DNA from 3 places in the Citrobacter freundii ATCC 8090 genome. Region 3 is predicted to be linked to each of the others. Evidence: predicted binding sites of a transcription regulator. Region 3 holds the regulator's gene; each other region holds the start of a gene.
What was found. Region 3 encodes PhoB, which activates phosphate uptake and scavenging genes when phosphate is short. Its sites were predicted from a motif close to CTGTCATAAAACTGNCNNAT; they were not measured.

Region 1 (10,678 bases), 2.1 Mb from region 3:
GTTGAAGTCGAATATCAGTGTCGTGAAGGCTACTGCGGCTCCTGTCGTACCCGCCTGGTGGCGGGACAGGTTGACTGGATTGCCGAACCTCTGGCCTTCATTCAACCGGGTGAAATATTGCCCTGCTGTTGCCGGGCAAAAGGCGATATTGAAATAGAGCTGTAACGCAAGGCGGGATAAAAATTGTTACTGGCAAAAGAGCCGCCGATGAACGGCAGCCCTTTATTTCTCCTGCAGGCATGTAGGAAAACGTTAACAGCAGACGGCCTTATCTAGCAGTTAATCACGTTTCGTCCAATAAGGCCTGTGACCGGAGGTGCATCACAGGCCTTATGCCATTACTCTTTATTCAGGAATTTCACTGCTTTGTCGGGGAAGTCGGTGAACAGCCCGTCAACACCCGCTTTGTTATAAAGAATGTCATACAGCTGGTTTACGTCAGTGGTGTAATCCGGCAGTTGATCGGCGCGAACGGTATAAGGATGCACCACCATCTTATTCTGATGTGCGTCCTGCACCATGCCAGTTAACGAGATATTGCCCTTCTTCGACTTCTCATCAATCAGCATGTGGTAGTCCGGCCCAATGCCGTCCGCATACTGCGCAACCTGCTTCATGGCACCCGGTTTAAACATCCAGTCGTAGTTGTAATTAACCCAACTGCCGTCTGGCTTTTTCTCCTGAGTTTCATTCCAGTCTGTATATGCAATCAACTGTACCAGATTGAGATCCATCCCCATCTTCGGTTCCAGTTCATTCTTAATGCGCTTTAACTCTGCGACATCAAAACACTGCAGATAGACCTTGTCGTTCTTGTCGGTGTACCCGTACTTTTTCAGTACTTCCAGCGTCTTAGCCGCAATGTCCTTCCCTTCCTGATGATGGAACCACGGCGCTTTCATTTCCGGGTAAATGCCGATGTTTTTACCGGTTGAATGATTTAATCCCTGAACGAACTCAATTTCTTCTTCGAAAGTGTGCACACGGAAATCAGATTTACCCATCGGGAAACGCCCCGGGTAGGTCTGGACCTTTTTGCCATTTTCGATATCAAAGCCTTCAGTAAACTTCAGCGACTTGATCTCATCCAGCGTAAAGTCGATAGCGTAGTAACGCCCATCTTTACGCGCGCGATCCGGGAAACGTTCGGCAACATCGGTGACGCGGTCAAGATAGTGGTCATGCAGGACTACCAGATGGTCGTCCTTAGTCATCACCAAATCCTGTTCCAGGTAATCCGCTCCCTGAGCATAGGCCATCGCTTTCGCAGGTAACGTATGCTCCGGTAGATAACCGCTGGCGCCACGGTGCGCAATCACGACTTTATCTGCGGCAACCGCCGCGCTGCTCACAACCATACCTGCCAGCATCAGCGCCACGCTGAGACTTTTCAATGTGGTTTTCATCTATTAGCCCCCGTTACGCTTGAGCTGGATCTCTTCGTGATGGCGTTTTTCGCCAATCATGACGACTACCAGCAGAATAACCGCCAGCACACTACCGCCAATCATCACCATAAAGCCGCCGTCCCAACCGAAGAAGTCAACGGTGTAGCCGACAATGGCGCTCGCAGCCACAGAACCGCCGAGATAACCGAACAGACCAGTAAAGCCAGCCGCCGTACCTGCCGCTTTTTTCGGTGCCAGTTCCAGCGCATGCAGACCAATCAACATGACCGGGCCGTAGATCAGGAAGCCGATGATAATCATACAAGCCATATCTACGTTCGGGTTGCCTGCCGGGTTCATCCAGTAAACGATGGTCGCAATCGTCACCAGCGTCATAAAGAATACGCCGGTCGCGCCACGGTTTCCACGGAAGACTTTATCCGACATCCAGCCACACAGCAGCGTGCCCGGAATACCCGCATATTCATACAGGAAGTAGGCCCAGGATGATTTATCCAGTGCAAAATGCTTCACTTCTTTCAGGTAAGTCGGCGACCAGTCCAGGATGCCGTAGCGCAGCAGATAAACAAACACGTTGGCGATAGCGATGTACCACAACAGTTTGTTCGGCAGTACGTACTGCATGAAGATCTGCTTCGCAGTCAGCTCTTCTTCCGCTTTCTCGTTGTAATCGTCCGGATAATCGTTCTTGTACTCTTCGATTGGCGGCAGACCACAGGACTGCGGAGTGTCACGCATCAGAGCAAAAGCAAACAGCGCGACGACGATCGCACCGAAAGCAGGCATGTACAGCGCCGCTTTCCAGTCATTGAACCAGGCCATACCCAGCAGGAATAACAGAGGAGGCAGACCGCCACCCACGTTATGCGCACAGTTCCAAACGGAAACGATGCCGCCACGCTCTTTCTGCGACCACCAGTGCACCATGGTACGACCACACGGCGGCCAGCCCATCCCCTGGAACCATCCGCAGAGGAACAGCAGCACAAACATTACCGCGATGCTCGATGTCGCCCACGGCACAAAGCCCATAAACAACATCACTGCCGCAGCCAGTATCAGACCCGCTGGCAGGAAAACGCGCGGATTCGAGCGATCCGAAACGGACCCCATGATGAATTTCGAAAATCCGTAAGCAATGGAGATACCGGACAACGCAAAACCCAGATCGCCACGCGAGAACCCCTGCTCAACCAGATACGGCATCGCAAGGGCAAAGTTCTTACGTACCAGATAGTACGCGGCATAACCAAAGAAAATCCCCAGAAAAATCTGCCAACGTAATCGACGATATGTCGGGTCGATCTCCGCTGCAGGCAAACGCGCCGTGTGTAACGCTGGTTTAAAAATGCTCAACATAGTGTAGCCTCCGTGGCCGTCTTTCATTCGAAGTAAACACTGCAGTTCGTCATTACTACCCTACCGCTCCCAGTGTGGCCGCGATGTTAAGGAAAGATACATAACAAAAATGTGAAACGCAGCACATATTGTTACAGATTTATGACAAATGTTCATAAAGGCGCACGAAATCACGTTTCATTTTCGAATAATGAGCGATTATGCGCGAAATCAAACAATCCATGTTTTTTATGTGGCTAAATGATAAAAAACGAACTGTGAGGAAAAACAATGAAAACTCGCGACTCGCAAACAAGTGACGTGATTATCATTGGTGGAGGAGCAACAGGTGCAGGGATCGCACGCGATTGTGCGCTGCGCGGGTTGCGCGTCATCTTAGTGGAACGCCACGATATCGCCACAGGTGCGACCGGGCGCAACCACGGCCTGCTGCACAGCGGTGCACGCTACGCCGTCACCGATGCTGAATCTGCCCGTGAGTGCATCAGCGAAAACCAAATTCTGAAACGTATCGCCCGCCATTGCGTTGAGCCAACGGACGGTCTGTTTATTACCCTGCCGGAGGATGAGCTCTCCTTTCAGGCGACCTTTATTCGCGCCTGTGAAGAAGCAGGGATTCGCGCAGAAGCGATTGACCCTCAGCAGGCACGTATTATCGAACCTTCCGTGAATCCACAGCTGATTGGTGCGGTAAAAGTGCCTGACGGCACGGTTGATCCTTTCCGCTTAACCGCCGCCAACATGCTGGATGCGCGTGAGCATGGCGCGGTTATCTTAACGGCGCATGAAGTCACGGGACTTCTCCGTGAAGGGGCAACGGTTTGCGGCGTTAACGTGCGCAATCATCTGACGGGCGAAATGCAGTCCCTGCATGCACCGGTTGTGGTCAACGCTGCCGGGATCTGGGGTCAACGCATTGCGGAATATGCCGATCTGAGCATCCGTATGTTCCCGGCCAAAGGTTCGTTGCTGATTATGGATCATCGGATTAACCAGCATGTCATCAACCGCTGCCGTAAACCGTCTGACGCCGATATTCTGGTGCCAGGCGATACCATCTCATTGATCGGTACCACCTCGCAGCACATTGATTACGATGATATCGACAGCAACCGCGTCACCGCAGAAGAAGTTGACATTCTGCTGCGTGAGGGCGAGAAACTGGCGCCGATTATGGCGAAAACGCGCATTTTACGCGCCTACTCCGGCGTGCGTCCGCTGGTAGCCAGCGACGACGATCCCACCGGGCGTAACGTCAGCCGTGGGATTGTGCTGTTCGATCACGCCCAGCGTGACGGACTGGAAGGGTTTATCACCATTACCGGCGGCAAACTGATGACCTACCGCCTGATGGCGGAGTGGGCTACCGATGCCGTTTGCCGCAAGCTGGGCAATACCCAGCCTTGCACAACCGCAGACACCGCGTTGCCTGGCTCACAGGAATCTACCGAGCATACGCTTAAACGCGTTATTTCGTTACCTGCGCCGCTACGCGGTTCGGCGGTCTACCGTCACGGCGATCGTACCCCAGCGTGGCTGAGCGAAGGCCGTCAACATCGCAGCCTGGTCTGTGAATGCGAAGCGGTCACCGCAGGCGAAGTGCAATACGCCGTCGAGAATTTAACCGTCAACAGTCTGCTCGATTTACGTCGCCGTACCCGCGTCGGAATGGGAACCTGCCAGGGCGAATTGTGTGCCTGTCGCGCCGCAGGTTTGCTGCAACGTTTTAATGTCACTACCGCAGCACAATCCATTACTCAGCTTTCCGACTTCCTCAACGAACGCTGGAAAGGTGTGCAGCCTATCGCCTGGGGAGATGCACTGCGCGAAAGCGAATTCACTCGCTGGGTTTATCAAGGGTTGTGTGGTCTGGAGAAGGAGCACCAGGATGAAATTTGATACCGTCATTATCGGCGGCGGCCTCGCTGGACTGCTATGTGGCCTGCAACTGCAAAAAAGCGGACTGCGCTGCACGATTGTTACCCGCGGCCAAAGCGCCCTGCATTTTTCCTCCGGCTCACTGGATTTGCTCAGCAGCTTACCCGATGGTCAACCGGTGACGGATATAGAAGCGGGTTTGAATGCACTGCACACTCAGGCACCCGCACATCCGTATAGCACCATCGGAACGCAGAACGTTCTGGAACTGGCCCAGCAGGCGCAAAATTTACTGGAAGAATGCGGAACGCATTTGCAAGGCAACGTGCATCAGGCACATCAACGTGTTACCCCGCTGGGCACCCTGCGCTCAACCTGGTTAAGTTCCCCGGAAGTGCCGGTCTGGCCGCTGTCCGCGCAGCGTATATGCGTTGTAGGGATTAGCGGGTTACTGGATTTTCAGGCGCATCTCGCCGCGGCGTCATTACGCCAACGTAATCTCAGCGTCGAGACGGCAGAAATCGAACTGCCGGAACTGGATGTCCTGCGTGATAACCCAACCGAGTTTCGCGCCGTTAATATTGCGCGCCTGCTGGATAACGAAGATAAATGGTCGCTGCTCTATGACGCATTGCTGCCAATGGCAAAAACCTGCGACATGATAATCATGCCGGCCTGCTTTGGTCTGGCAGATGAGCGGCTCTGGCAGTGGCTTAACGAGCGCCTCCCCTGCTCGCTGACACTGTTACCGACCCTACCTCCTTCGGTACTGGGCATGCGTTTACACAACAAATTGCAGCGCCAGTTTGTGCGCCAGGGCGGTGTGTGGATGCCGGGTGATGAAGTGAAGAAAATCACCTGTCAGGATGGCGTGGTCAGCGAAATCTGGACCCGAAATCATGCCGATATCCCGTTGCGGCCACGTTTCGCCGTGCTCGCCAGCGGCAGTTTTTTCAGCAGCGGGCTGGTCGCCACGCGTGAGGCAATCCACGAACCAATCCTGGGACTGGATGTACAGCAAACAGCTACCCGCGCCGAGTGGTATCAGCGTGACGTTTTCGACCCACAACCGTGGCAACTGTTTGGCGTCACAACCGATGCCACATTGCGCCCATCACTGGCGGGAAAAACGATAGAGAACATGTACGCCATCGGTTCTGTCCTCGGCGGATTCGACCCTATCGCCCAGGGTTGCGGAGGCGGCGTGTGCGCAGTCAGCGCCTTACATGCCGCACATCATATTGCGAAACGTGCAGGAGGACAGCAATGAGCGACACACGTTTTGAAAGTTGTATCAAATGTACGGTGTGCACCACCGCCTGCCCGGTAAGCCGCGTCAACCCTAGCTACCCGGGCCCTAAGCAGGCCGGCCCGGACGGTGAACGTCTGCGCCTGAAAGATGGCGCGCTATATGACGATGCGCTGAAATACTGCATCAACTGTAAACGCTGCGAAGTGGCCTGTCCGTCAGACGTGAAAATCGGCGATATCATCCAGCGCGCGCGCGCCAAATACGACACGACGCGCCCATCGCTGCGTAACTTCGTCTTAAGCCATACCGATTTAATGGGTAGCGTTTCCACCCCCTTCGCCCCAATAGTGAATACCGCCACCTCACTAAAACCGGTACGTCAGTTGCTGGATTACGCGCTAAAAATCGATCATCGCCGTACGCTGCCGAAGTACTCCTTTGGTACCTTCCGCCGCTGGTATCGCAGCATTGCCGCACAGCAGGCGCAGTATCAGGATCAGGTCGCCTTTTTCCACGGCTGTTTTGTGAATTACAACCATCCCCAGCTTGGCAAAGACCTGATCAAGGTGTTGAATGCGATGGGAACCGGCGTGCAACTGCTGAGTAAAGAGAAATGCTGTGGCGTGCCGCTGATTGCTAACGGATTTACAGATAAAGCGCGTAAGCAGGCGGTCAGCAACGTGGCCTCACTCCGGGAAGCGATTGATGGCAAAGGCATTCCGGTGATCGCCACCTCATCAACCTGTACCTTTGCGCTACGTGATGAATATCCAGAAGTGCTGGATGTCGACAACTCAGGCCTGCGAGAACACATTGAACTGGCAACCCGCTGGCTGTGGCGCAAGCTGGATGAAGGTAAAACGCTGCCGCTGAAAACGCTGCCGCTGAAGGTGGTCTATCACACGCCATGCCATATGGAGAAAATGGGCTGGACGCTCTACACGCTGGAGCTACTGCGACAAATTCCGGGGCTGGAGCTGACGGTGCTGGATTCTCAGTGTTGTGGGATTGCCGGGACTTACGGCTTTAAAAAGGAAAACTATCCGACTTCACAGTCTATTGGCGCACCGTTATTCCGCCAAATTGAAGAAAGCGGCGCTGATATCGTCGTCACCGACTGCGAAACCTGTAAATGGCAGATTGAGATGTCTACCAGTAAGCGTTGCGAACATCCCATCACCCTGCTTGCCAAAGCGTTGGGGTAACTCAGTTGCCCGGTGGTGTTTGCTACCGGGCATTTTTGCGCATCCAGTTCCGCTTATTTGAATACGTTGCAGTCGGGCGTATTTATCTCTGATTCACCCACGCAAAAAATCAATTTCTCATATGCTGCGCTTGTTAAAAGTGGATACCGTCACGCCATCTTCTCTTTCTGGTGACGGACTACCATGGCTAAATCCACTACATCCACACCGCATGATGCGGTTTTTAAAAAGATCATTTCTTATCCTGAGATGGCCCGGGATTTTATGGAGATTCACCTCCCCGCGACATTACGTGAGATATGCAATTTGCAAACGCTGAAGCTGGAGTCCACCAGTTTTATCGAACAGGATCTCCGCGCGTACTACTCCGACGTATTGTGGTCGCTAAAAACCCACGAAGGTGACGGCTATATCTATTGTGTCATCGAACATCAGAGTACAGCCGTGCAGCACATGGCATTCCGCCTGATGCGCTATGCCACCGCTGCGATGCAGCATCATCTTGATGCCGGGAATAAAACGCTGCCGCTGGTGATCCCAATGTTGTTTTATCACGGTCAACAAAGCCCCTATCCCTGGTCACTCAACTGGCTGGATGAATTTGACAATCCACAGCTGGCACGACAGCTTTATTCAGAAGCCTTTCCGCTGGTCGATATTACCGTGACACCTGACGATGAAATCGTGCAACATCGGCGTGTTGCGCTGCTTGAGTTGATGCAAAAACATATCCGCGATCGTGATTTGATGGGATTAGTGGACCGACTGGTCTCGTTATTAGTTACAAGCACCGCTAATGACAGCCAGCTACAAACGCTATTAAATTACCTGCTACGGTACGGCGACGTTTCTCACGTCAACGAATTTATCCATAAAGTTGCCGAACGTTCCCCTCATAACAAGGAGAGGCTGATGACAATCGCAGAGAGGCTCAGACAAGAAGGTCACCACGATGGGCTGCAACAAGGGTTACAACAAGGATTAGAACAAGGATTAGAACAAGGAGTACAAAAAGGTACGCAAGAAGAAGCAACACGGATTGCTCGCATGATGCTGGAACATGGTATTGATCGTGAAATCGTACTGGGCATTACCGGTTTTTCTGCTGACGACGGGGCGGCTAGCAACCATTAGCACAGATCTCAGGCCCGATAGCCTTATACCATCGGGCCTGATATTAGTAACTGCTTTTTAACGTTTGTGCTGATTTCTCCGGCTTAAACATTGCCAACCGGCGATCCAGCGCTTCGGTATAAAGCATGGTATCGACGCCTACAGCGACAAAATTCGCGCCCCACTGCAAACATTTTTGCGCCATTGCCGGATCGACTGCGAGGAAACCGGCGGCTTTTCCGGCTGCGCGGATACGGCGAATGCTTTGTTCGATGATCTGTTGTACTTCCGGGTGTCCGGCGTTATCCGGATAGCCCAGTGATGCAGAAAGATCCGCCGGGCCGATAAAGACACCGTCAATACCTTCAACGTCCAGAATCGCATCCAGATTATCCAGTGCGGCTTTACTCTCGACCTGCACAAGCAGGCACAGTGATTCATTGACCCGTTCCATATAATTGTCGATACGTCCCCAGCGCGCCGCCCGCGCCACGCTGGCACCAACGCCACGCTCCCCGAGTGGTGGATAACGAGTCGCAGAAACCACCTGACGCGCCTGCTCCGCACTGTCGACCATAGGAATCAGCAACGTCTGCGCACCAATATCCAACACCTGCTTGATCAACGCTTTACTGCCCTCAACGGGACGGACTACCGGCTGACTGGCATAAGGCGCAATCGCCTGGAGCTGGTGGTAGAGATCCTGCACCGTATTCGGCGCATGTTCACCATCAATCAACAGCCAGTCGTAGCCCGACGTCGCGGCAATCTCCGCCATGTAGGAGGTGGTCGAACTGAGCCACAGGCCAACCTGGACTTCCCCTTTCCGCAATCCTTCTTTGAAGGGGTTTGATAACAATGCGTTCATAACGATCCTTACAATTAATGATGCACAGTACCTGCTTGTGAAACCGAACGGTTCACACTCAGCGTAAAGATGATAAGCGAGCCAATCATCGCGACGCCCGCCAGGACCAGCAGACCTGCCGCATCGCTGGCAAACAACGTTTCAGCTTTGACGCGCAGAATGGGGGCAATAAAGCCGCCTACGGCACCAAACAGGTTGACGAAGCCGATCCCCGCCGCCAGAGCTGTCCCGGAAAGAAGCTGCGTTGGCATCGTCCAGAACACCGGCTGTACGGCGATGAAACCAACCGCAGCGACGCAAAGCGCCACGATCGCCAGTACCGGTGAAACCAGCCCGGACAAGCCAATGCCAATCCCGGCCGCCAGCAGTGTCAGCGCAGCAACGTTACGTCGATCGCCAGTGCGATCGGAATAACGCGGAATAAGCCAGGTGCCAAACAACGCCGCTACCCACGGTATCGCCGTCACGACTGAAGCCGTAAAGCCGACCTTTGTTCCCAGCAATGCGGCAACCTGAGTGGGCAGGAAGAAGATCAAGCCATACACCGCGACCTGAATCGTCAGATAGATGATCGCCAGTTGCCAGACGCGGCCATTACGCAACGCGTCCGACAGGCGCGAAGTGACCTTTTTCTCCTCTTCACTCGCCAGTTGGCTAATGAGTGCAGCCTTTTCCTCGGCGCTAAGGAAACGCGCTTGCTGTGGCGTGTCGTCAAGCCAGAAGAAGGTAAAAACGCCTGCACCTACAGCCAGTAAACCTTCGATAACGAACATCCAGAACCACCCCGGATGTCCCATAAAACCGTGCATCTCCAACAGTGCACCTGAAAGCGGCGATCCCAGGGTTAATGCCAGCGGCGCACCCATGTAGAATAGCCCCATGATGCTGGCGCGATTACGCTGGGGGAACCACTGCGACGTCAGGTATATCATACCGGGGAAGAAGCCTGCTTCTGCCGCACCCAGCAGAGTACGGATGACCAGAAACTTTGCTTCTGTGTCCGCCCATGCCATCGCCGCGGAGAGAAATCCCCACAGTAACGTGGTGGTGCCAATCCAGGTTCTGGCGCCAAATTTACGCATCAACAGGTTGGCAGGAACGCCCAGAAAGGCGTAAACCACAAAGAAAATCCCCGCCCCCAACGCATAAGCCTCATTGCTCAGGCCGGTATCAATCTGATAGGTCTCTTTGGCAAAACCGATGTTCGAGCGGTCAAGAAACGCCAGCACATACAGCGCCAGCATAAAGGGAATCAAACGGGCGCGGTTTTTCTTCACCACACCGTCAAGTAACGTGGTACTCATCGCAAGATCCTCAAAGAAATGAGGGCGTTGCCGTGGCAATGGCAACGCACAGGTCATTAGTGGCTATAAGGGCGCTTCAGATTGCAGTCGCGGTTAAGTTCGACGCCAAATCCCGGTTTGTCGAGCACCGACTTATGAATGCGGCCATTGACGGGTACGGGTTCGTCCAGAAGGATCGGATCAAACTGTGGGCGCATCGTTGAGCAATCCGGGCTGGTCATCAAAAACTCACTGAATGGGGTGTTGGTGAACGTAATCACCGCATGATGCGAGTAGACCGATGAGCCATG
Region 2 (10,678 bases), 1.7 Mb from region 3:
CAGTAAGAATAGCCATGGCCAAAGCACGCCATTCACTACACTACTCCAGAACACTTCAGGTCTGAAAGAGACGTTGATCACTAAAAACTCGGCCCAGAAAACAATAATATCCACGACCAGTGATAACAACATGACCACCAGCGCCTGTTGCCAGAGCGCGAGGTTTCGGAATAGCTGGAATTTCAGCGCGACCAGATAAGCAATGATACTCATCGACAATGCGCGCACGCCAAGCGTGGAGCCGCTGATGAGATCCAGTATGGCACCCACCACAAATCCCGTGCCCACATTTACGCGATGCGGCAGCGCCAGGATCCAATACAACAAGATGAGCAGTACCCAGTTTGGCCGGAAAACCAGAATGTCATCCGGCCAGGGCATGACTTGCAGCAACAGTGCAATAAGGAACGAGAGCCAAATAACCCAACGTCCCTGGCTACGATAGCTTGCCACTTACTGTCCTCCCGGCTTACGCGGAGCAGGTTGTGGCGGCGTGGTATCCACAGGCGCAGGAGTCACACCTGTTGCAGGAGTTGGCACTGGCGCAGGCGGCCCCATGGCATCTGGTGCTGGCAGAACTTGCGGCATCATTTGCATCAGACGTTCATTGGCAACGCGGTGTACTTCTTCCGGCGTCATCGGGTTCGCGCCATTACGATCGGCACCCCACAACAGCAACAGATAGCGCAAACGCTGCAGACCCGCGGTCGGGCGAGCCTGAATCACGGTATAAGCGCGCTGAGTGTCCAGCTTAACGGAAGAAACAACAGCAACCGGATAACCTTCAGGGAAACGTCCGCCCAGACCCGAGGTGACCAGCACATCGCCAACGCGAATGTCGGTATTGGCCGGCAGGTGTTCGAGCTGAAGATCGTCAGTACAGCCGTTACCCGCAGCGATCACGCGAATATCGTTACGCAGAACCTGAATGGGCAGCGCATGCGTCGCATCGCAAATCAGCAGCACGCGGCTCGTCAGTTTAGCCACCGCCACGACCTGACCCACAACGCCTTTGTCACTAATAACCGGCTGACCTTCGTAGACGCCGTTAACGCTCCCTTTGTCGATCACCACCTGATCGCTGTAAGGGTCATTAACCGTTGAGATGACCTGCGTCACCATCTTTTGTTCGTCCTGACGCAATGGCGATCCCAGCAGCTCGCGCAAACGCGCGTTCTCCTGTTTGTATTGCCCCAGCATCAGCAGTTCGCTATTTTTCAGCAGCAGTTCCTGACGCAATGCCCGGTTTTCAAGTTCGAGTTGGTCACGCGAAGCCAGCGTTTGCGACACGCCGTCAAGTAATTCACGAGGACCATTTGAGATAAAGTAGAAAGGACTGACGGCGGTATCCATGTACGTTCGGATTTGACTAAACGTACCCAAGCGGCTGTCGGCAATAATAACGCCGAGCGCCACCAGCACCGCCAGAATAAGGCGAATCTGTAGCGAAGGGCCACGGCTAAAAATTGGCTTCATAGTCTATGCGTATTCTCGTATCAGAGCGGAAGGGCAACCCGCGGGGGCTACCCAACCTGCATCCGATTACTCTTCGCTGAACAGGTCGCCGCCGTGCATGTCGATCATTTCCAGCGCCTTGCCGCCGCCGCGCGCCACGCAGGTCAGCGGATCTTCAGCAACAACAACTGGAATACCGGTTTCTTCCATTAACAGACGGTCAAGGTTACGCAGCAGCGCACCGCCACCGGTCAGCACCATACCGCGTTCGGAGATGTCAGACGCCAGTTCCGGCGGGCACTGTTCCAGTGCAACCATTACCGCGCTAACGATACCGGTCAGCGGTTCCTGCAGGGCTTCCAGAATCTCGTTGGAGTTCAGGGTAAAGCCGCGCGGAACGCCTTCAGCCAGGTTACGACCGCGAACTTCGATTTCGCGCACTTCGTCGCCCGGATAAGCGGAACCGATCTCGTGTTTAATACGTTCTGCGGTCGCTTCACCGATCAGAGAACCGTAGTTACGACGAACATAATTAATGATGGCTTCATCAAAGCGGTCGCCGCCAATACGAACAGAAGAGGAGTAAACCACGCCGTTCAGGGAGATAACGGCAACTTCAGTGGTACCACCACCGATATCAACAACCATTGAACCGGTTGCTTCAGAAACTGGCAGACCCGCACCGATCGCAGCCGCCATCGGCTCTTCGATCAGGAAGACTTCACGAGCACCTGCGCCCTGAGCTGATTCACGGATCGCACGGCGTTCAACCTGAGTTGCTCCAACCGGTACACACACCAGTACGCGCGGGCTTGGGCGCATGAAGCTATTGCTGTGCACTTGCTTGATAAAGTGCTGGAGCATTTTTTCAGTCACGAAGAAGTCAGCGATAACGCCGTCTTTCATTGGGCGAATTGCAGCGATATTGCCCGGCGTACGACCCAGCATCTGCTTCGCGTCATGACCTACTGCAGCCACGCTTTTCGGCGAACCGGCACGATCCTGACGAATGGCCACAACAGAAGGCTCATTCAATACGATGCCTTGTCCTTTTACATAAATAAGGGTATTCGCGGTACCCAGGTCAATGGACAGGTCATTGGAAAACATGCCACGAAATTTTTTCAACATACTAAGGGATAATCCTGAAAGCTGGGGCGGAAAACAAAATCCGCTTACTTTACCAACCACACGCAGCAGCGACAAGGCGCAAAAATCATCTGCTACGGTGAAAATTAGTGCAGTTCGTTTCCTTTGTTACAAAACCGGCCTGAGTCCATCAGGGCTGAATAAATCAGCAGCACTCCTCGCTTTTGTTTGCAACCTGTCAAAGGTCATTCACCTGCATGTTTGCTGTTACAACCTGGCGAGCAGGCAAGCACACCCCCAGAAGGCACAGCGCGCGTTATTCTACGTGAAAACAAATTAAACGGCAGGTTAAACCGAGTATCTTTGCGAATATTTTTTCACGTTAGTGTCAAGTGGTTGTGATGCAGCAAAAAAATCCCCTTGCCCACCCGCAACTCCGCGTTCTGTCAGCGTATGCCACTCACTACGCGAACGTACGCCCGTAGCGTAAACCTGCGTGGGTGTTCCCGAACAGGCCTCCACCAGGCTTTGAACCAGAAGCTGATTTTCCGTTCGCTTATCAATGTTCCTCACCAGACTTGGATGCAGCTTCAATAACTCAACGTTAAGCTCTTTAATCCAACTGGTGCTCACCAGCGTTAACCCCGCCTGCGTAACGGCAATACGCACGCCCAGCGCATTCATCAATCTGATGACGGGCTGTAACCGGCTGATATGTTGACAGACATCTGCCTCAGCAAGTTCAATAATTATGCGTTTGCGTAATGATTTTTCGCACTGCATCAGCGTATCACGCAGCCAGCGCTGAAAACGTGGGCGAATAAGCGATTCAACCGTTATCTGCATCGCCAGATTTTCCTGCGGCCAGTAACCCAAAAGCAGGGTCAGACGGCTTATCTGCAAACGGTCATACTCTTCAGCCAGGCCAAATTGAAGGACCATCGGCATATATTCCGCCGAAATGACCTCTTCGTTACCATCAAAAATACGGCACATCAGCTCCCGATGGTGCACCCGCCCTTCACGGGTTACTGCAGGCTTTTGATAAATTCTCGGCCCGCCCCGGCTGAGCATCTGTTCGATCAGCGTTCGCCAGCGTACGTTGCCCCGACCTTTTTCCGGCAGCGAGTCATCATAGACCGACCAGCTATTTCCGCCCTGCAATACCGAATTCCGCGTGGCTGCTTCAGCATGATCCATCACTTGCTCCGGCGACTGACCGCTGCGGCAAACGCAAATGCCAATATGAACCATATCGGCACGATCGATCATTTTATTAGTCGGAAGTGCATCTACCGCTTTTAATAATTGCCCGGCAATACTTTCCGCCTCTTTCAACGTGCGGTGTGGCAGCAGGATGGCAAAATCGCTACGGTGGTAACGCGCAAGCAACGCGCCCGGATAGCGCGTCATAAAAGTCGACAACAAATTGATCAGCGTCGAGATTTGTTCTTCCGCGAGGGTGATTCCCCAGCTATCGCGCAGCAGCGTAAAGTCCGGCAGGCGTACCATCATCACGACGCCATGCGAGCCTACTTTTTCCTGATCTTCCAGCAGCGTGGCCAGTTGGTTATCAAAGAACAGGCGGTTGCTTAGCCCAGTTTTTGTGTCCTGCGCGACATAGGAACGAATCAGCGTATCCAGGCGGCTGCGTTGCTCGCGAGCATTTTGAATTTCAGTCAGCAGCATATCGAGCGCACTGCTGGTGCGCGCAGGCCATTCATAGACCGTTCCCCGCACGTTCGGCCCACGTTCGCCGTTCAGAATACGTGTGGAACGAATCTCCAGCAGCTCCTGACCCGAAAGCTGGCGCTGAAGCCAGCGCACAGACAAAAAGAGCATCAGAATAATGAAAGCAATGGCTATCGTGAGCGGTGCGGTGGTCAGTAGCGAATGGAAATAGTTACCCATCGGATCCTGATAAACCAGACGCAATGACATGCCCGGATGCTTGACCAACGGTACGGTGATCTCGCGGTAGAGATTGTTCGTCCCTGCCGGTCGGTAGCTACTGGTGCGCGAGTGGTCATACACCACGTGTTCGCCCTGCAACAGTTCGATGCGCACGATATCAACAGAAACCATCAGCTCATCGATTTGCGGGGTTAACGCAACGACATCTCTGGAGACCAGATGCGTATCAATCGCCGTCGCGACCGCCTGCACGCGCGTGGTGAACTTATATTGAATAGCGTTATAGAAACTCAGCGAACAGCCGATCAGAGTCACGAAGATCGTTAACCCAGTAAGCAGCGTGACAAAAGCTGAAAATTTCGTCGTTAATCGCATCCTTGTGTTAACTCCGACAGTTATGAAACAGGCCTGAAAGTGATAAAGCGACCCAAAAATGCAAAACTGAACGCAAAATCCGTCCATTTATACATACAGTGTGGGCATACTACCAAATCAGGTATATCTGGCAATTTATTGCGCAGAATCGGCATCATGTTTTGATTAGCGAGTATAGTCTTCATTAATAATTTTCCAATCCACTATACGAATTGAGGACAGGTTATGCAGGCTTTGATCTTAGAACAGCAGGACGGAAAAACCCTCGCATCCGTTCAACCCCTCGACGAAAATCAGCTACCTGAAGGCGATGTTACGGTGGATATCCACTGGTCAAGCCTGAACTATAAAGATGCTCTGGCTATCACTGGCAAGGGTAAAATCATTCGTAATTTTCCGATGATTCCTGGTATCGATTTCGCCGGTACCGTGCGTGCAAGCGAAGATCCCCGTTTTCATGCGGGTCAGGAAGTGTTACTGACCGGCTGGGGCGTGGGTGAAAATCATTGGGGTGGACTGGCAGAGCGCGCACGCGTGAAAGGCGACTGGCTGGTTGCGCTGCCAAAAGGACTGGATGGGCGTAAAGCCATGGTCATCGGTACCGCCGGCTTTACCGCTATGCTGTGCGTAATGGCGCTTGAAGATGCAGGTATTCGCCCGCAAGACGGTGAAATTGTCGTCACCGGCGCCAGCGGCGGCGTGGGCAGCACAGCCGTTGCGTTACTGCATAAGCTGGGTTATCAGGTTGCGGCGGTTTCGGGCCGTGAAAGCACCCACGACTACCTGAAAAGCCTGGGCGCTAACCGTATTCTTGGCCGCGATGAGTTTGCCGAGTCTCGTCCGCTGGAAAAACAGCTGTGGGCTGGCGCGGTGGATACCGTTGGCGACAAAGTTCTGGCAAAAGTTCTGGCGCAGATGAACTACGGTGGCTGCGTTGCCGCCTGCGGCCTGGCGGGTGGTTTCGCTCTGCCGACCACGGTGATGCCATTCATTCTGCGTAACGTTCGTTTGCAAGGAGTGGACTCGGTGATGACCCCGCCGGCACGCCGTGCAGAGGCCTGGGCGCGTCTGGTTAAGGATCTGCCGGAATCTTTCTATGCTCAGGCGGCAACGGAAATTACGCTGGCTGATGCGCCGAAGTTCGCCGATGCCATCATCAATAACCAGGTGAAAGGCCGTACGCTGGTGAAGGTGAAGTAACAGGCCCTGGCGCAGAAATTTACACTTAATTAACCAAATTTCGCGGCACATCTACAGACTCCCTGCCATATTAACTACGCGTCCCCTGTCAGTTATGACGCGTAAGCCGGGAGTCTGTTATGAAGAAATTACGTCCATTTACAGAAGCCGACGTCACTGATGAGTCGGCTTTTTTTATGCAGCGCCGCCAGGTACTAAAAGCATTAGGGATCAGCGCTGCCGCCTTGTCTTTGCCCCTCTCTGCACAGGCCGATCTTCTGAGCTGGTTTAAGGGCAACGATCGCCCGCCCGCTCCTGCAGGTAAGCCGCTTGATTTCAGTAAGCCCTCCGCCTGGCAAAATTCACTTCCTTTAACGCCTGCGGATAAGGTTTCTGGCTACAACAACTTCTACGAGTTCGGTCTCGATAAAGCGGATCCGGCAGCCAATGCAGGCAGCCTGAAAACCGATCCGTGGACGTTGCAAATCAGTGGCGAGGTGGCAAAACCACTCACCCTCGATCACGATTCGCTGACCACCCGTTTCCCGCTGGAAGAACGGATTTATCGGATGCGCTGCGTGGAAGCCTGGTCAATGGTCGTGCCGTGGATCGGCTTTCCGTTACATAAACTGCTGGCGCAGGTTGAACCCACCAGCAACGCAAAGTATGTCGCGTTCGAAACGCTGTACGCACCGGATGATATGCCGGGACAGAAAGATCGCTTTATTGGCGGCGGGCTAAAATATCCCTATGTTGAAGGACTGCGTCTGGATGAAGCAATGCACCCACTCACACTGCTTACTGTGGGGGTTTATGGTAAGGCCCTTCCGCCACAAAATGGCGCGCCCATTCGCTTAATTGTGCCGTGGAAATATGGATTTAAAGGCATTAAGTCGATCGTGAGTATCAAACTCACGCGCGAACGCCCTCCGACAACCTGGAATCTGGCCGCGCCCAATGAATACGGATTTTATGCCAACGTGAATCCGCATGTCGATCACCCCCGCTGGTCCCAGGCCACTGAGCGTTTTATTGGCGCAGGCGGTATCCTGGACGTACAGCGTCAGCCCACGCTGATGTTTAACGGCTATGCCGAAGAGGTTGCATCACTGTATCGCGGACTCAATTTGCAGGAGAATTTTTAAGTGCGTCTGACCGCAAAGCACATTATCGGGCTGAAAGTTTGCCTGCATCTTGCCGGTTTATTGCCGTTTGTCTGGCTATTTTGGGCGGTAAATCACGGCGGCCTGAGCGCCGATCCGGTCAAAGATATCCAGCACTTTACCGGTAGGACAGCTCTGAAATTCTTGCTGGCGACCTTGCTGGTCTCTCCACTCACGCGCTACGCTAAACAGCCATTATTGATACGCACACGTCGTCTGTTAGGGCTATGGTGTTTCGCTTGGGCAACGCTGCATTTAACCAGCTACGCACTACTGGAGCTGGGCATTAATAATCTGGCGTTATTAGGGCGGGAATTACTTACGCGACCTTATTTAACATTGGGCGTTGCTAGCTGGGTCATATTATTCGCCCTCACCTTAACGTCTACGCAAGCTGCACAGAGAATGCTGGGTAAAAAATGGCAGTATCTGCACAACTTCGTCTATCTTGTGGCGATCCTGGCACCCATACATTATTTGTGGTCGGTAAAAATTATCTCCCCTCAACCGATTATTTATGCAGCGCTCGCGGCGGTGCTGTTAGCGTGCCGTTACAAGAAGTTTCGCCAGTGGTGGCGGTAGTTTCACGTTATGTGCAGTGCGTTGCAAAACACGGACGATCCGATTTTCTTTACATGTTAACGGTTGATTATCTTCCCTGATAAGACCAGTATTTAGCTGCCAATTGCTACGAAATAGTTATAATGTGCGACTTTGCTATCCCCGGTAGCGTTTTTAAAGCGCTGAAAGGGTGACAATCGCATATTGAAGGTATATTTTGTCTTTTACCCGAAAATGGCAGAAGATAGCCGCACAATGACTAACAAGTCTGGCAATCTCATTTAATGGCAGCAGCACCCAGTGCAGCGCCTGAGATGCGTGGCATCTTGTCACTCACTGTTATAAAAATGCTATACAGACGGCGGTAAAACGCTTGTCACAATCTCACTAAACAAAGAGTACGGAACCCACTCATGGATATTCGTAAGATTAAAAAACTGATCGAGCTGGTTGAAGAATCAGGCATCTCCGAACTGGAAATTTCTGAAGGCGAAGAATCTGTACGCATCAGCCGTGCAGCGCCAGCTGCAAGTTTTCCGATGATGCAACAGGCTTATGCTGCACCAGTGATGCAGCAGCCAGCTCTGTCTAACGCTGTCGCACAAACTGCCTCTCCAAGTATGGAAGCTCCGGCAGCAGCGGAAATCAGTGGTCACATCGTACGCTCCCCAATGGTTGGTACGTTCTACCGCACCCCGAGCCCGGATGCGAAAGCGTTCATCGAAATCGGCCAGAAAGTGAATGCGGGCGATACCCTGTGCATCGTTGAAGCCATGAAAATGATGAACCAGATCGAAGCCGACAAATCCGGCGTAGTTAAAGCGATTCTGGTAGAAAGCGGTCAACCGGTAGAATTTGACGAGCCGCTGGTCGTCATCGAATAACGAGGCGAACATGTTGGATAAAATTGTTATCGCCAACCGCGGCGAGATTGCCTTGCGTATTCTTCGTGCCTGTAAAGAACTGGGCATCAAGACTGTCGCGGTGCATTCAAGCGCGGATCGCGATTTAAAACACGTATTGCTGGCGGATGAGACGGTCTGTATTGGCCCGGCAGCATCCGTAAAAAGCTATCTGAACATCCCGGCTATCATTAGCGCTGCTGAAATCACTGGCGCGGTGGCAATTCACCCGGGTTATGGCTTCCTCTCTGAGAACGCCAACTTTGCTGAACAGGTAGAACGTTCCGGCTTTATCTTCATCGGCCCGAAAGCCGACACCATCCGCCTGATGGGTGACAAAGTGTCCGCAATCACCGCGATGAAGAAAGCAGGTGTACCAACAGTCCCAGGCTCTGACGGCCCGCTGGGTGATGACATGGACGCTAACCGCGCTCATGCTAAACGCATCGGTTATCCGGTTATCATCAAAGCCTCCGGCGGCGGCGGCGGTCGCGGTATGCGCGTCGTGCGCAGCGATGCCGAACTGGCACAATCCATCTCCATGACCAAAGCGGAAGCGAAAGCGGCTTTCAACAACGACATGGTTTACATGGAGAAGTACCTGGAAAACCCACGCCACATTGAGATTCAGGTGCTGGCAGACGGTCAGGGTAACGCAATTTATCTGGCAGAGCGTGACTGCTCCATGCAGCGTCGTCACCAGAAAGTTGTCGAAGAAGCACCAGCACCGGGCATTACTCCGGAACTGCGTCGCTACATCGGCGAGCGTTGCGCCAAAGCCTGTGTTGATATCGGCTATCGCGGGGCGGGTACTTTCGAGTTCCTGTTCGAAAACGGCGAGTTCTACTTCATTGAGATGAACACCCGTATTCAGGTTGAACACCCGGTAACCGAAATGATCACCGGCGTTGACCTGATCAAAGAGCAACTGCGCATCGCAGCGGGTCAACCGCTGTCCATCAAGCAGGACGAAGTTGTGGTTAAAGGCCATGCGGTAGAATGCCGTATCAATGCCGAAGACCCGAACACCTTCCTGCCAAGCCCGGGTAAAATCACGCGTTTCCACGCGCCGGGTGGTTTTGGTGTGCGTTGGGAGTCTCATATTTACGCAGGCTACACCGTACCTCCGTACTATGACTCAATGATCGGTAAGCTGATCTGCTATGGCGAAAACCGCGACGTCGCTATCGCCCGTATGAAAAACGCCTTGCAGGAACTGATCATCGACGGTATCAAAACCAACGTTGACCTGCAGATCCGTATCATGAATGACGAGCACTTCCAGCACGGTGGAACCAATATCCACTATCTGGAGAAAAAACTCGGACTTCAGGAAAAGTAAGCGTGCGTTAACCAAAAAGGCCGGAAATTCCGGCCTTTTGTTTTTCTCCCCTCCCGCACGTGCCATAAGGTACAATCCCCGCTTTCTTTATCCACAAGGGACAAAAAATGGACGCTCGTTTTGTTCAGGCCCATAAAGAGGCGCGCTGGGCGCTGTGGCTAACCCTTTTATATCTGGTTACATGGTTAGTGACCGCTTACTTACCTGATTCAACGCTGGGTTTTACCGGCTTACCGCACTGGTTCGAAATGGCCTGCCTGCTAACGCCGCTGGTTTTCATCGTGCTGTGCTGGGCGATGGTGAAGTTTATCTATCGCGACATTTCGTTGGAGGATGACGATGCAGCTTGAAGTTATTTTACCGCTGGTCGCCTATCTTCTGGTGGTCTTCGGTCTTTCTGTTTACGCCATGCGTAAGAGAGTGACCGGTACCTTCCTGAATGAATATTTCCTTGGCAGCCGTTCCATGGGCGGGGTCGTGTTAGCGATGACGCTAACGGCAACCTACATTAGCGCCAGCTCGTTTATTGGCGGTCCTGGCGCTGCTTACAAATACGGACTGGGATGGGTGCTGCTGGCGATGATCCAGTTGCCTGCCGTCTGGCTCTCATTGGGGATTCTTGGTAAGAAATTCGCGATTCTGGCGCGTCGTTATAATGCTGTTACCCTCAACGATATGCTGTTTGCGCGCTACCAGAG
Region 3 (10,678 bases):
GGGTTTGTTGGCTGGTAAGGTATTGTTTTTCTTCGTCAGTAAGTACCTGCAAACTTTCCGTCAGGGATTGCACCTGCTCTGGTGCTAACAGCGCCACGCCGCTGGCCTGGGCCTGTAGTTTTTCCAGCTCCGTACGCGCTGATTTGTGCTTTTCAAACACCATAGCGGAGATTTGACCGTAAATCTCTGTGCCGGTCAGCTCTTCCAGCAGTTCGGCGCGCTCTTTTGGTTTGGCATTAAGAAATGCGGCAAACTGGCCCTGAGAGAGCAGCATGGAACGGGTAAAACGACCGTAATCCAGCCCGGTAAGCTCGGCGGTCATCTCCAGCTTGTCTTTGACTTTATCGGCGAGGATTTTACCGTCGGCGCAGCGGGCCAGCTCTACGCGCGGGACCTGCAGGTTGCCCTCAGGCTGGTTGCGTGCCCTGTTCTGGCTCCAGAATGCGCGGTAGGCTTCGCCCCGCACCTCAAACTCCACCTCGGCCAGACACTCCGCTGTGTCGCGGGTCATCAGGTCGTTTTGCGACTGTGACACAGTATTCAGGCGCGGCGTTTCGTGGTACAGCGCAAGGCAAATTGCGTCCAGCAGGGTGGTTTTCCCCGCGCCAGTGGGCCCGGTGATGGCGAACAGCCCGTTGCTGGCAAAAGGTTCTGCGGTGAAATCGACTTTCCATTCTCCCTTCAGGGAGTTGAGGTTTTTCAGGCGCAGGCTGAGAATTTTCATACTTCAGCCTCCCCGGCAAGCGTCTGTACGGTTGCGCTAAACAGCTGATTAAGCCGCTCGCGCTGCGGTTCTTCGAGTTCTTCCAGCGCCAGGCGGCGGTCAAAAACCTCCGCCACGCTCAGCTCGCTTAATGTTTCACGACGTTCATTGGCCATAATACGTTCGCGCTGTTCCCGACTGCGGCGCACCAATAACACCTCAACCGGTAAATCTTCGGTCAAGGCCTGGATTTTACGCTGCATATCATGCAGATAGTCATCGGTGGTAATTTCAATATCCAGCCACACCGGCGGCTCTTGCTGTACGTTGCGCCACTGCTCAAGCTGGGCGGTAATGGCGGCGAGATCGCCTTTCAGTACCGCAAGCGGCTGGGTGACCGGTACGGTGAGATTCTCGACGGCGTTGAGTTTCCCTGCTTCAAAGCTCACCAGATGCACGCATTTGTTTTTGCCGCACTCGTCAAAACTGAGAGCGATCGGCGAGCCGCAGTAGCGAATATGCTCCGTGCTGCCGATAACCTGCGCCCGGTGAATATGGCCCAGCGCGATGTAGTCCGCCGGAGGGAAGTTTTGTGCAGGGAAGGCGTCCAGCGTACCGATATAAATGTCTCGGACGGCGTCACTTTTACTGGCGCCGACGGTGGTCAAATGCCCGGTCGCGATGATGGGCAGATTCTGATCACCACGCAGCGTGCAGGCATCCTGATACTGCTGCTGGTAATAGTCGGTGATGGCTGACAGCAAATGTTGCTGTTTTTCTTGCCCGGTTAGCCCGGCCTGGCTGGTAATGATGTCGCGTGGACGTAAAAAAGGAACCGGGCACAGAATTGCCCCCGGCGTGCCGTCACGTTGCGGCAGAATCTGCGGCGCATGGCCGGCGCTGGCAACGACCGTGGTGTTGAGAAACGCCAGTATATCGCGGGATTCATTGAGTGTGGCGACGGAGTCGTGGTTGCCTGCCAGCACCACCAGATGACACCCGGTTTGCTGTAAATTAACGACAAAACGGTTATACAGCTCACGAGCGTAGCTTGGCGGTGAGCCGGTATCGAAAATATCACCCGCCACAATAATGGCATCCACCTGGTGGGATTGTGCCGTTTCCAGCAGCCAGTCGAGAAAGGCCTGATGTTCAGCGGCGCGGCTCTTGCTGTAGAAATTTTGGCCCAGATGCCAGTCAGACGTGTGAAGGATGCGCATAAGAGTTCCATGACGATAAAACAGTGGTGGGGATTATAACCTTTCAAGGACGGTAATATCTTGTCTCCGGGCTGTCATAATTCGCCGGGCTGCGTTAAACCTGGGCTATCTTTTCATAAATCTGTCATAAAACTGACGCATAATGGCACCGTATTGATGGCAAACGATTTAATTATAAACAGGGCAAATCATGGCGAGACGTATTCTGGTCGTAGAAGATGAAGCTCCAATTCGTGAAATGGTCTGCTTCGTGCTCGAGCAAAACGGTTTTCAACCCGTAGAAGCCGAAGACTATGACAGTGCTGTGAACCAACTCAATGAACCCTGGCCGGATCTCGTCCTGCTTGACTGGATGCTTCCCGGCGGCTCGGGTCTGCAGTTTATTAAACATCTCAAGCGCGAAGCCATGACGCGGGATATCCCCGTGATGATGCTGACGGCGAGAGGTGAAGAGGAAGACCGCGTCCGGGGTCTGGAAACCGGTGCGGATGATTATATTACCAAGCCGTTTTCTCCCAAGGAGCTGGTGGCGCGTATTAAAGCGGTTCTGCGTCGTATTTCACCGATGGCGGTGGAAGAGGTTATTGAGATGCAGGGGCTAAGCCTTGATCCGACCTCGCATCGCGTGATGACCGGCGAGGATCCGCTGGATATGGGGCCGACCGAATTCAAACTGTTGCACTTCTTTATGACCCACCCTGAGCGCGTCTACAGCCGTGAACAACTCCTCAATCATGTCTGGGGAACCAATGTCTACGTGGAAGACCGGACAGTGGATGTGCATATCCGCCGCTTACGTAAAGCGCTGGAGCACAGCGGACACGATCGAATGGTGCAGACAGTTCGCGGGACGGGATATCGTTTTTCGACCCGCTTCTGACTGACAAGAATCAGGGCCTGATGGATTAGGCCGTTTATGGAGTAAGACGTTTGCTAGAACGATTGTCATGGAAAAGGTTGGTACTGGAGCTGATCCTGTGCTGCATACCGGCATTTATCCTTAGCGCTTTTTTCGGTTACCTGCCCTGGTTTTTACTGGTGTCGGTAACGGGCCTGCTTATCTGGCATTTCTGGAATCTATTACGTTTGTCCTGGTGGCTATGGGTTGACAGAAGCATGACGCCGCCGCCGGGGCGAGGCAGTTGGGAGCCGTTGTTATATGGGCTGCATCAAATGCAGCTGCGCAACAAAAAGCGCCGTCGAGAACTGGGTAACCTGATCAAACGTTTTCGCAGCGGGGCGGAATCACTACCCGACGCGGTGGTATTGACCACCGAAGAAGGCGGTATCTTCTGGTGTAACGGACTGGCTCAGCAGGTTCTGGGACTGCGCTGGCCGGACGATAGCGGGCAAAATATTCTTAACCTGCTGCGATACCCGGAATTCACTCAATATCTGAAAACGCGCGACTTTAGCCGGCCTATCAATCTGGTGCTCAATACCGGACGGCATCTGGAAATTCGCGTGATGCCCTACACGGATAAGCAACTGCTGATGGTGGCGCGCGACGTTACCCAGATGCACCAACTGGAAGGTTCACGGCGAAACTTTTTCGCCAACGCCAGCCATGAGCTGCGCACACCGCTGACGGTGCTGCAAGGTTATCTGGAAATGATGCAGGAGCATCCGCTGGAAGGGACAACGCGCGAAAAAGCGCTGCATACCATGCGCGAACAAACGTACCGTATGGAAGGCCTGGTGAAGCAGCTGCTGACGCTGTCAAAAATTGAAGCTGCTCCGACGTTGCAACTGAATGAGAAAGTCGATGTGCCCATGATGCTGCGCGTGATCGAGCACGAAGCGCAAACCCTGAGCCAGCATAAACATACGTTTACCTTTGATGTCGATAACAGCCTGAACGTGCGGGGCAACGAGGAGCAGTTGCGTAGCGCTATCTCGAATCTCGTGTACAACGCGGTGAACCACACACCAGCGGGAACGCACATTACCGTTGGCTGGCGGCATGTGGCGTCGGGGGCGGAGTTTTGCGTGGAAGACAACGGTCCAGGCATTGCCGCCGAGCATATTCCACGCCTGACCGAGCGTTTTTATCGGGTAGATAAGGCGCGATCGCGGCAAACGGGCGGTAGCGGGTTGGGCCTTGCCATCGTGAAACATGCGCTGCATCATCACGACAGCCGTTTGAATATCGAAAGCGAACCAGGCAAAGGGACGCGATTTAGTTTCGTGATCCCGGAACGTTTGATTGCCAAAAGTAACGGTTAAAGCACATTCGTAAGATTATCTTTCCAAAAGCCAGCACAAGCTGGCTTTTTCTATGCGGTCAATATATGACTCCTGAATTTTACGACGTTTGATTGTTTTTTGTTCGAACTATTACCCATACCTTTTTCCATGAAATGGTGTTTTGTGCTAACCCCATTTTTCATATCGCTATATTGTTCTGGTTTTTGGATCCCACCTTGCTTTAAAACGTTATAAGCGTTTAAATTGCGCTCCAGATGCTGTCATACCGACTGCATTTACGCGGTAAATCGAAAAACTATTCTTCGCCGCGCCAGGTCGGGAGTGTTTCCCGCTGGAATTGAGCAAAAATGCCGCTGTATTGTCCCCCAGGGAAAGGCAAAAATTTATTATTTTCAACACCACATCCACAGGCAGTAAGACTTTATGACCCATCAGTTAAAATCGCGCGATATTATCGCTTTGGGATTTATGACATTTGCACTGTTCGTTGGTGCAGGTAACATCATCTTCCCCCCAATGGTTGGTTTGCAGGCAGGTGAACACGTCTGGACTGCGGCTTTTGGCTTTTTGATTACCGCCGTTGGCCTGCCGGTACTTACCGTTGTCGCGCTGGCGAAAGTCGGTGGTGGTGTGGACCGACTGAGCACACCTATCGGTAAAGTTGCTGGTCTGCTACTGGCGACTGTTTGCTATCTGGCCGTTGGGCCGTTATTTGCTACCCCGCGTACCGCGACGGTCTCTTTCGAAGTCGGGATTGCACCGCTGACCGGAGACTCTGCGCTGCCGCTGTTTATCTATAGCGTTATCTATTTCGCGATTGTGATTCTGGTTTCGCTGTATCCGGGCAAACTGCTGGATACGGTGGGTAATTTCCTGGCGCCGCTGAAAATCCTGGCGCTGGTGGTTCTGTCTGTCGCCGCAATCGTCTGGCCAGCAGGCCCGATCAGTAATGCGATGGAAGCCTACCAAACTGCGGCATTTTCTAATGGCTTCGTGAACGGGTATCTGACCATGGATACGCTGGGCGCGATGGTGTTTGGTATTGTTATCGTTAACGCCGCTCGCTCACGTGGTGTTACTGAAGCGCGTCTGCTGACCCGTTACACCGTTTGGGCGGGTTTAATGGCGGGTGTGGGCTTAACGCTGCTGTATCTCGCGCTGTTCCGTCTGGGTTCAGATAGCGCGATTCTGGTCGATCAGTCTGCTAACGGCGCGGCGATTCTGCATGCGTATGTTCAGCACACCTTTGGCGGTGCAGGAAGCTTCCTGCTGGCGGCGCTGATTTTCATCGCCTGTCTGGTCACCGCGGTTGGCTTGACCTGTGCGTGTGCAGAGTTCTTTGCCCAGTACGTTCCACTGTCTTATCGTACGCTGGTATTTATCCTCGGCGGCTTCTCGATGGTGGTTTCTAACCTGGGTCTGAGCCATCTGATTCAGATCTCTATTCCGGTGCTGACGGCTATCTATCCGCCATGTATCGCACTGGTTGTATTAAGCTTTACCCGCTCATGGTGGCATAATTCTTCCCGCGTCATTGCACCTGCGATGTTTATCAGCCTGATTTTTGGTATCCTTGATGGCATTAAAGCTTCTGCAATTGGCGACGTGTTACCGGCCTGGACCCAGCGTTTACCGCTGGCGGAGCAGGGGCTGGCGTGGTTGATGCCAACAGTCGTGATGGTGGTCCTGGCAGTTATCTGGGATCGCGCCGCGGGTCGACAAGTGACCTCCAGCGCACACTAATATCACTGACAATAAGTTTTAACCACGGGGCTATTAACATGGCCCCGTGGTTTTTTTATTGTGTTAACAGGTTAGGAATCGATGGAAAGTAATAACAAGCTAAAGCGTGGGCTGAGCACCCGGCACATCCGCTTTATGGCATTAGGTTCAGCAATTGGTACCGGGTTGTTCTATGGCTCGGCCGATGCCATCAAAATGGCGGGGCCAAGCGTGTTGCTGGCCTATATTATCGGCGGCGTAGCGGCGTATATTATTATGCGCGCGCTGGGCGAAATGTCTGTTCATAACCCTGCAGCCAGCTCCTTCTCGCGCTATGCGCAGGAAAACCTCGGACCGCTGGCAGGCTATATCACCGGCTGGACCTATTGTTTTGAAATCCTGATTGTCGCCATTGCCGATGTGACTGCCTTTGGTATTTACATGGGCGTCTGGTTCCCGGCCGTACCGCACTGGATTTGGGTACTCAGCGTAGTGCTGATTATCTGCGCCATCAACCTGATGAGCGTGAAGGTGTTTGGCGAGCTGGAGTTCTGGTTCTCGTTCTTCAAAGTCGCCACCATTATCATCATGATTGTCGCCGGTTTCGGTATCATCATTTGGGGGATTGGCAACGGCGGGCAACCGACCGGTATCCATAACTTATGGAGCAATGGTGGCTTCTTCAGCAACGGCTGGCTCGGCATGGTGATGTCGCTGCAAATGGTGATGTTCGCTTACGGCGGGATTGAGATTATCGGGATTACCGCAGGCGAAGCCAAAGACCCGGAAAAATCTATTCCGCGCGCTATCAATTCCGTACCAATGCGTATCCTGGTGTTTTATGTGGGGACGTTGTTCGTCATTATGTCTATCTACCCGTGGAACCAGGTGGGTACCGACGGTAGCCCGTTCGTTATGACGTTCCAGCATATGGGCATTACCTTTGCTGCCGGGATCCTCAACTTTGTGGTTCTGACTGCGTCGCTGTCGGCAATTAACTCTGACGTCTTCGGTGTGGGACGTATGCTACACGGCATGGCGGAGCAGGGCAGTGCCCCAAAAATGTTTGCCAAGACGTCGCGTCGTGGCGTGCCGTGGGTTACGGTGATGGTGATGACCATCGCGCTGCTGTTTGCGGTTTATCTTAACTACATCATGCCGGAAAACGTCTTCCTGGTGATCGCCTCTTTGGCAACGTTCGCCACGGTTTGGGTGTGGATTATGATCCTGCTGTCGCAGATTGCTTTCCGTCGTCGTCTGCCGCCAGAAGAGGTCAAAGCGCTGAAATTTAAAGTACCGGGTGGGGTAACGACGACCGTTGTTGGCCTGATTTTCCTGGTCTTTATCATCGCGCTTATCGGCTATCATCCGGATACCCGCATTTCGCTGTACGTCGGCTTTGCGTGGATTGTCCTGCTGCTGGTCGGCTGGGGATTCAAGCGCCGTCGCGAGCGCCAACTTGCTGAAGCACAGTAATATTTTTGCCGGGTAGCTTTGCGTTACCCGGCAATTTTCTCCTCCCCCGAACTCCTCCCCCAATAAACGTTAAGATGATGAGTGATCCTGCACTTCGCTATGGCAAGGTGACGTCATTATCATCAAAGGGGATACGTGATGTTGAACGCCTGGCACCTTCCGGTTGCCCCATTTGTTAAGCAAAACAAAGATCAACTGACGATTACATTATGGCTGGCGGGGGAAAATCCCCCCCAGCGGGTGACGCTACGCGCAGAAAACGATAACGAAGAGATTTCGCTAGCTATGCACAAGCAGCGCAGCCAGCCGCAGCCGGGTGTGACCGCGTGGCGAGCGGCGATCGATCTCTCCAGCGGGCAGCCTCGTCGACGCTATAGCTTTAAATTACTTTGGCTCGATCGTCAGTTGTGGTTCACCCCACAGGGATTCAGCCGTTTTCCGCCTGCGCGTCTGGAGCAGTTTGCCGTCGATGTGCCGGATAACGGTCCGCAGTGGGTCGCTGACCAGGTCTTTTACCAAATTTTCCCGGACCGTTTTGCCCGCAGCCAGTCGCGTGAAGCGGGCCAGGATAACGTCTATTATCACCACGCGGCCGGGCACGACATCGTGCGGCGCGAATGGGACGAACCGCTTACGGCTCAGGCCGGTGGCTCCACGTTCTATGGTGGTGATTTGGACGGCATCAGCGAAAAGCTACCGTACCTGAAAACGTTAGGGGTCACGGCGCTGTACCTGAATCCTGTGTTTACCGCGCCGAGCGTGCATAAATACGATACCGAAGATTACCGTCATGTTGATCCGCAATTTGGCGGCGACACGGCGCTGCTGCGCCTGCGGCACAACACCCAACAGCAGGGCATGCGCTTGATTCTGGACGGTGTTTTTAACCATAGCGGCGATTCGCACGCCTGGTTTGACCGGCATAGTAGGGGAACGGATGGGGCGTGCCATAACCCAGAATCCCCCTGGCGCGACTGGTATCATTTCTCAGCCGACGGCGTTGCGCTTGACTGGCTGGGGTATTCCAGCCTGCCCAAGCTGGACTTTTCTTCGGAAAGCCTGGTAAATGAAATTTATCGCGGCGAAGACAGTATCGTCCGTCACTGGCTGAAAGCGCCGTGGAGTATGGACGGCTGGCGTCTTGATGTGGTGCACATGCTGGGAGAAGCAGGAGGCGCACGTAACAACCTACAACACGTGGCCGGCATTACGCAGGCGGCAAAAGAAACCCAGCCAGAGGCGTATGTGGTGGGTGAACATTTTGGCGATGCTCGCCAGTGGTTGCAGGCCGACGCGGAAGATGCCGCCATGAACTATCGCGGCTTTACTTTCCCTCTCTGGGGATTCCTCGCCAATACCGATATTTCATACGACCCACAATCCATTGACGCCCAGACCTGTATGGCGTGGATGGATAACTACCGTGCGGGGTTGTCGCATCAACAGCAATTGCGCATGTTTAACCAGCTCGACAGCCACGATACCGCTCGCTTTAAGTCTCTGCTCGGTAAAGACGTCGCACGTTTACCGCTGGCGGTGGTGTGGCTATTTACCTGGCCTGGCGTGCCCTGTATTTACTACGGCGACGAAGTGGGGCTGGATGGCAACAACGATCCGTTTTGCCGCAAACCTTTCCCATGGCAGCCTGAAAAACAGGACGCTAACCTGCTGGCGTTGTACCAGCGGCTGGCAAAATTACGCCACCAGAGCCAGGCGCTACGCCACGGTGGTTGTCAGGTGATTTACGCCGAGGATAACGTGGTGGTGTTTGTACGGGTGCTAAACCGCCAGCGCGTGTTAGTGGCGATTAACCGTGGCCAGGCTTGTGAAGTGGTCCTGCCAGCCTCGCCATTACTGAGCGTGAGTCATTGGCAGCACAAAGAGGGCAAAGGTGTGCTTGCCGACGATATCCTGACGTTGCCGGCGATTTCCGCCTCGGTATGGTCAGGTCATTGATATAAGTGCGCAATCGCCGGGCTTGCCAGCAGCGCGTCTCGCCACCAGCGCTGCGCCAGCCCATCACGGTTATTACGCCATGCCATATAGGCCACGTCTTTTTGGCGAAATGAGATAACCGTTTTTTCCACCAGCTCGCCCGTAGCAAGCCACGGGCTGGCAATATGGCGGGGGAGAAATCCGCAGCCCATGCCGGCTCGCAGTAGCATCACTTTACTGTGGAAGTCATCGACACGGATCTGCGCCTGCTCCTCCATCAGATTGGTTTGTAACGGATGACAGAAGCGGGCGCTGTCGCTGATAACAATCGCCCGATGCAGGCACAACTGCTCGTTGGTCAGGCCATCAGGTGCTGCGGCCAGCGGATGCTCAGGTGCCACGACAAATACATTGTCCAATGTGCCGAGCATTTTGTAGGACCAGGCCGCTGACGTTGGTGGTTCATTAATCGCCCCCAGAATAATATCTGCTCCATTATGAGTCAGCTCCTCCCAGGAACCCGCCAGCGTATGATGGGTAAAACTGAGGCGGGTTTGCTTATTCAGCGCGTGAAATTCATCGATAATGGGTAACAGCGAGGCGAAAGGAAAGGAGTCGTCCAGCGCAATCGCCAGCTCTTTTTCCCAGCCTGAACTCAGCTGTACCGCCTGTTTTTCGAGATCTTTTGCCGCACTTAGCAATAAACGTCCCTTTTCCAGCATCATCTGTCCGGTGTCGGTAAATTTAGCCCGGTGTCCGGAACGGTCAAGCAGCTCGATATTCAGATCGCTTTCCAGCTTTTGAATCATATAGCTGAGTGCCGCAGGCGTTTTAAACAGCGATTCGGCCGCCGCGGCAAATGAACCCTGTTTGTCGAGTGCGTCGAGAATAAGCAAAACATCCAGATTAATGCGCATAGGCAGAAAAGATCCTGAAAATTAAACCCTTCTGTTGTACCGAATGAAGAAAAACAATGCCAGTGAATAAATTAGATGAATCATGCGCATTTTTTTGATGTTGTTTAGGATATATCGCAACACAGAATTAATAGTTTCACAGGATGGTAAGTTTTCTTTAATAACTCGTTAGAAATTTCCCGCTATACTCAACAAGCTTTCTGATTCAGGATCCTGCTGCTGACGGCAGATACAGACCGTTGCCTTTTAACTTATTGATTAAGAAGGTGTGATATGTCTATTCGGGAACTGATTGACCCTCAAAACTCTACGCTTATTTTTATTGATCATCAGCCGCAAATGTCATTTGGTGTAGCGAATATCGATCGCCAGACTTTAAAAAATAATACCGTTGCATTAGCGAAAGCCGGGAAAATATTCAATGTTCCGGTGATTTATACTTCTGTAGAAACGAAAAGTTTTAGCGGATATATCTGGCCAGAATTGTTAGCGGTTCA

Region 1: a site for PhoB is predicted at 2,897-2,916, ahead of glpT (glycerol-3-phosphate transporter). Genes of this name have one in related genera too.
Region 2: a site for PhoB is predicted at 4,845-4,864, ahead of acuI (acrylyl-CoA reductase (NADPH)). Genes of this name have one in related genera too.

The regions. Positions count from the first base shown of each region.
Region 1 covers NZ_CP049015.1:3,313,514-3,324,191, forward strand. The annotation lists gene yfaE (ferredoxin-like diferric-tyrosyl radical cofactor maintenance protein YfaE) at 1-165, shown strand, start outside; partial or broken gene G4551_RS23885 (hypothetical protein) at 187-276, shown strand; gene glpQ (glycerophosphodiester phosphodiesterase) at 339-1,406, opposite strand; gene glpT (glycerol-3-phosphate transporter) at 1,410-2,768, opposite strand; gene glpA (anaerobic glycerol-3-phosphate dehydrogenase subunit A) at 3,039-4,667, shown strand; gene glpB (glycerol-3-phosphate dehydrogenase subunit GlpB) at 4,657-5,916, shown strand; gene glpC (anaerobic glycerol-3-phosphate dehydrogenase subunit GlpC) at 5,913-7,103, shown strand; gene G4551_RS16105 (Rpn family recombination-promoting nuclease/putative transposase) at 7,287-8,237, shown strand; gene yfaU (2-keto-3-deoxy-L-rhamnonate aldolase) at 8,281-9,084, opposite strand; gene G4551_RS16115 (MFS transporter) at 9,099-10,388, opposite strand; gene rhmD (L-rhamnonate dehydratase) at 10,445-10,678, opposite strand, start outside.
Region 2 covers NZ_CP049015.1:4,469,346-4,480,023, forward strand. The annotation lists gene mreD (rod shape-determining protein MreD) at 1-453, opposite strand, end outside; gene mreC (rod shape-determining protein MreC) at 454-1,476, opposite strand; gene mreB (rod shape-determining protein MreB) at 1,543-2,586, opposite strand; gene csrD (RNase E specificity factor CsrD) at 2,893-4,833, opposite strand; gene acuI (acrylyl-CoA reductase (NADPH)) at 5,059-6,033, shown strand; gene msrP (protein-methionine-sulfoxide reductase catalytic subunit MsrP) at 6,153-7,157, shown strand; gene msrQ (protein-methionine-sulfoxide reductase heme-binding subunit MsrQ) at 7,158-7,757, shown strand; gene accB (acetyl-CoA carboxylase biotin carboxyl carrier protein) at 8,150-8,620, shown strand; gene accC (acetyl-CoA carboxylase biotin carboxylase subunit) at 8,631-9,980, shown strand; gene G4551_RS21520 (YhdT family protein) at 10,088-10,330, shown strand; gene panF (sodium/pantothenate symporter) at 10,320-10,678, shown strand, end outside.
Region 3 covers NZ_CP049015.1:1,177,694-1,188,371, forward strand. The annotation lists gene sbcC (exonuclease subunit SbcC) at 1-724, opposite strand, end outside; gene sbcD (exonuclease subunit SbcD) at 721-1,923, opposite strand; gene phoB (phosphate response regulator transcription factor PhoB) at 2,114-2,803, shown strand; gene phoR (phosphate regulon sensor histidine kinase PhoR) at 2,854-4,149, shown strand; gene brnQ (branched-chain amino acid transporter carrier protein BrnQ) at 4,555-5,874, shown strand; gene proY (proline-specific permease ProY) at 5,956-7,329, shown strand; gene malZ (maltodextrin glucosidase) at 7,468-9,285, shown strand; gene G4551_RS05640 (LysR family transcriptional regulator) at 9,279-10,181, opposite strand; gene G4551_RS05645 (hydrolase) at 10,455-10,678, shown strand, end outside.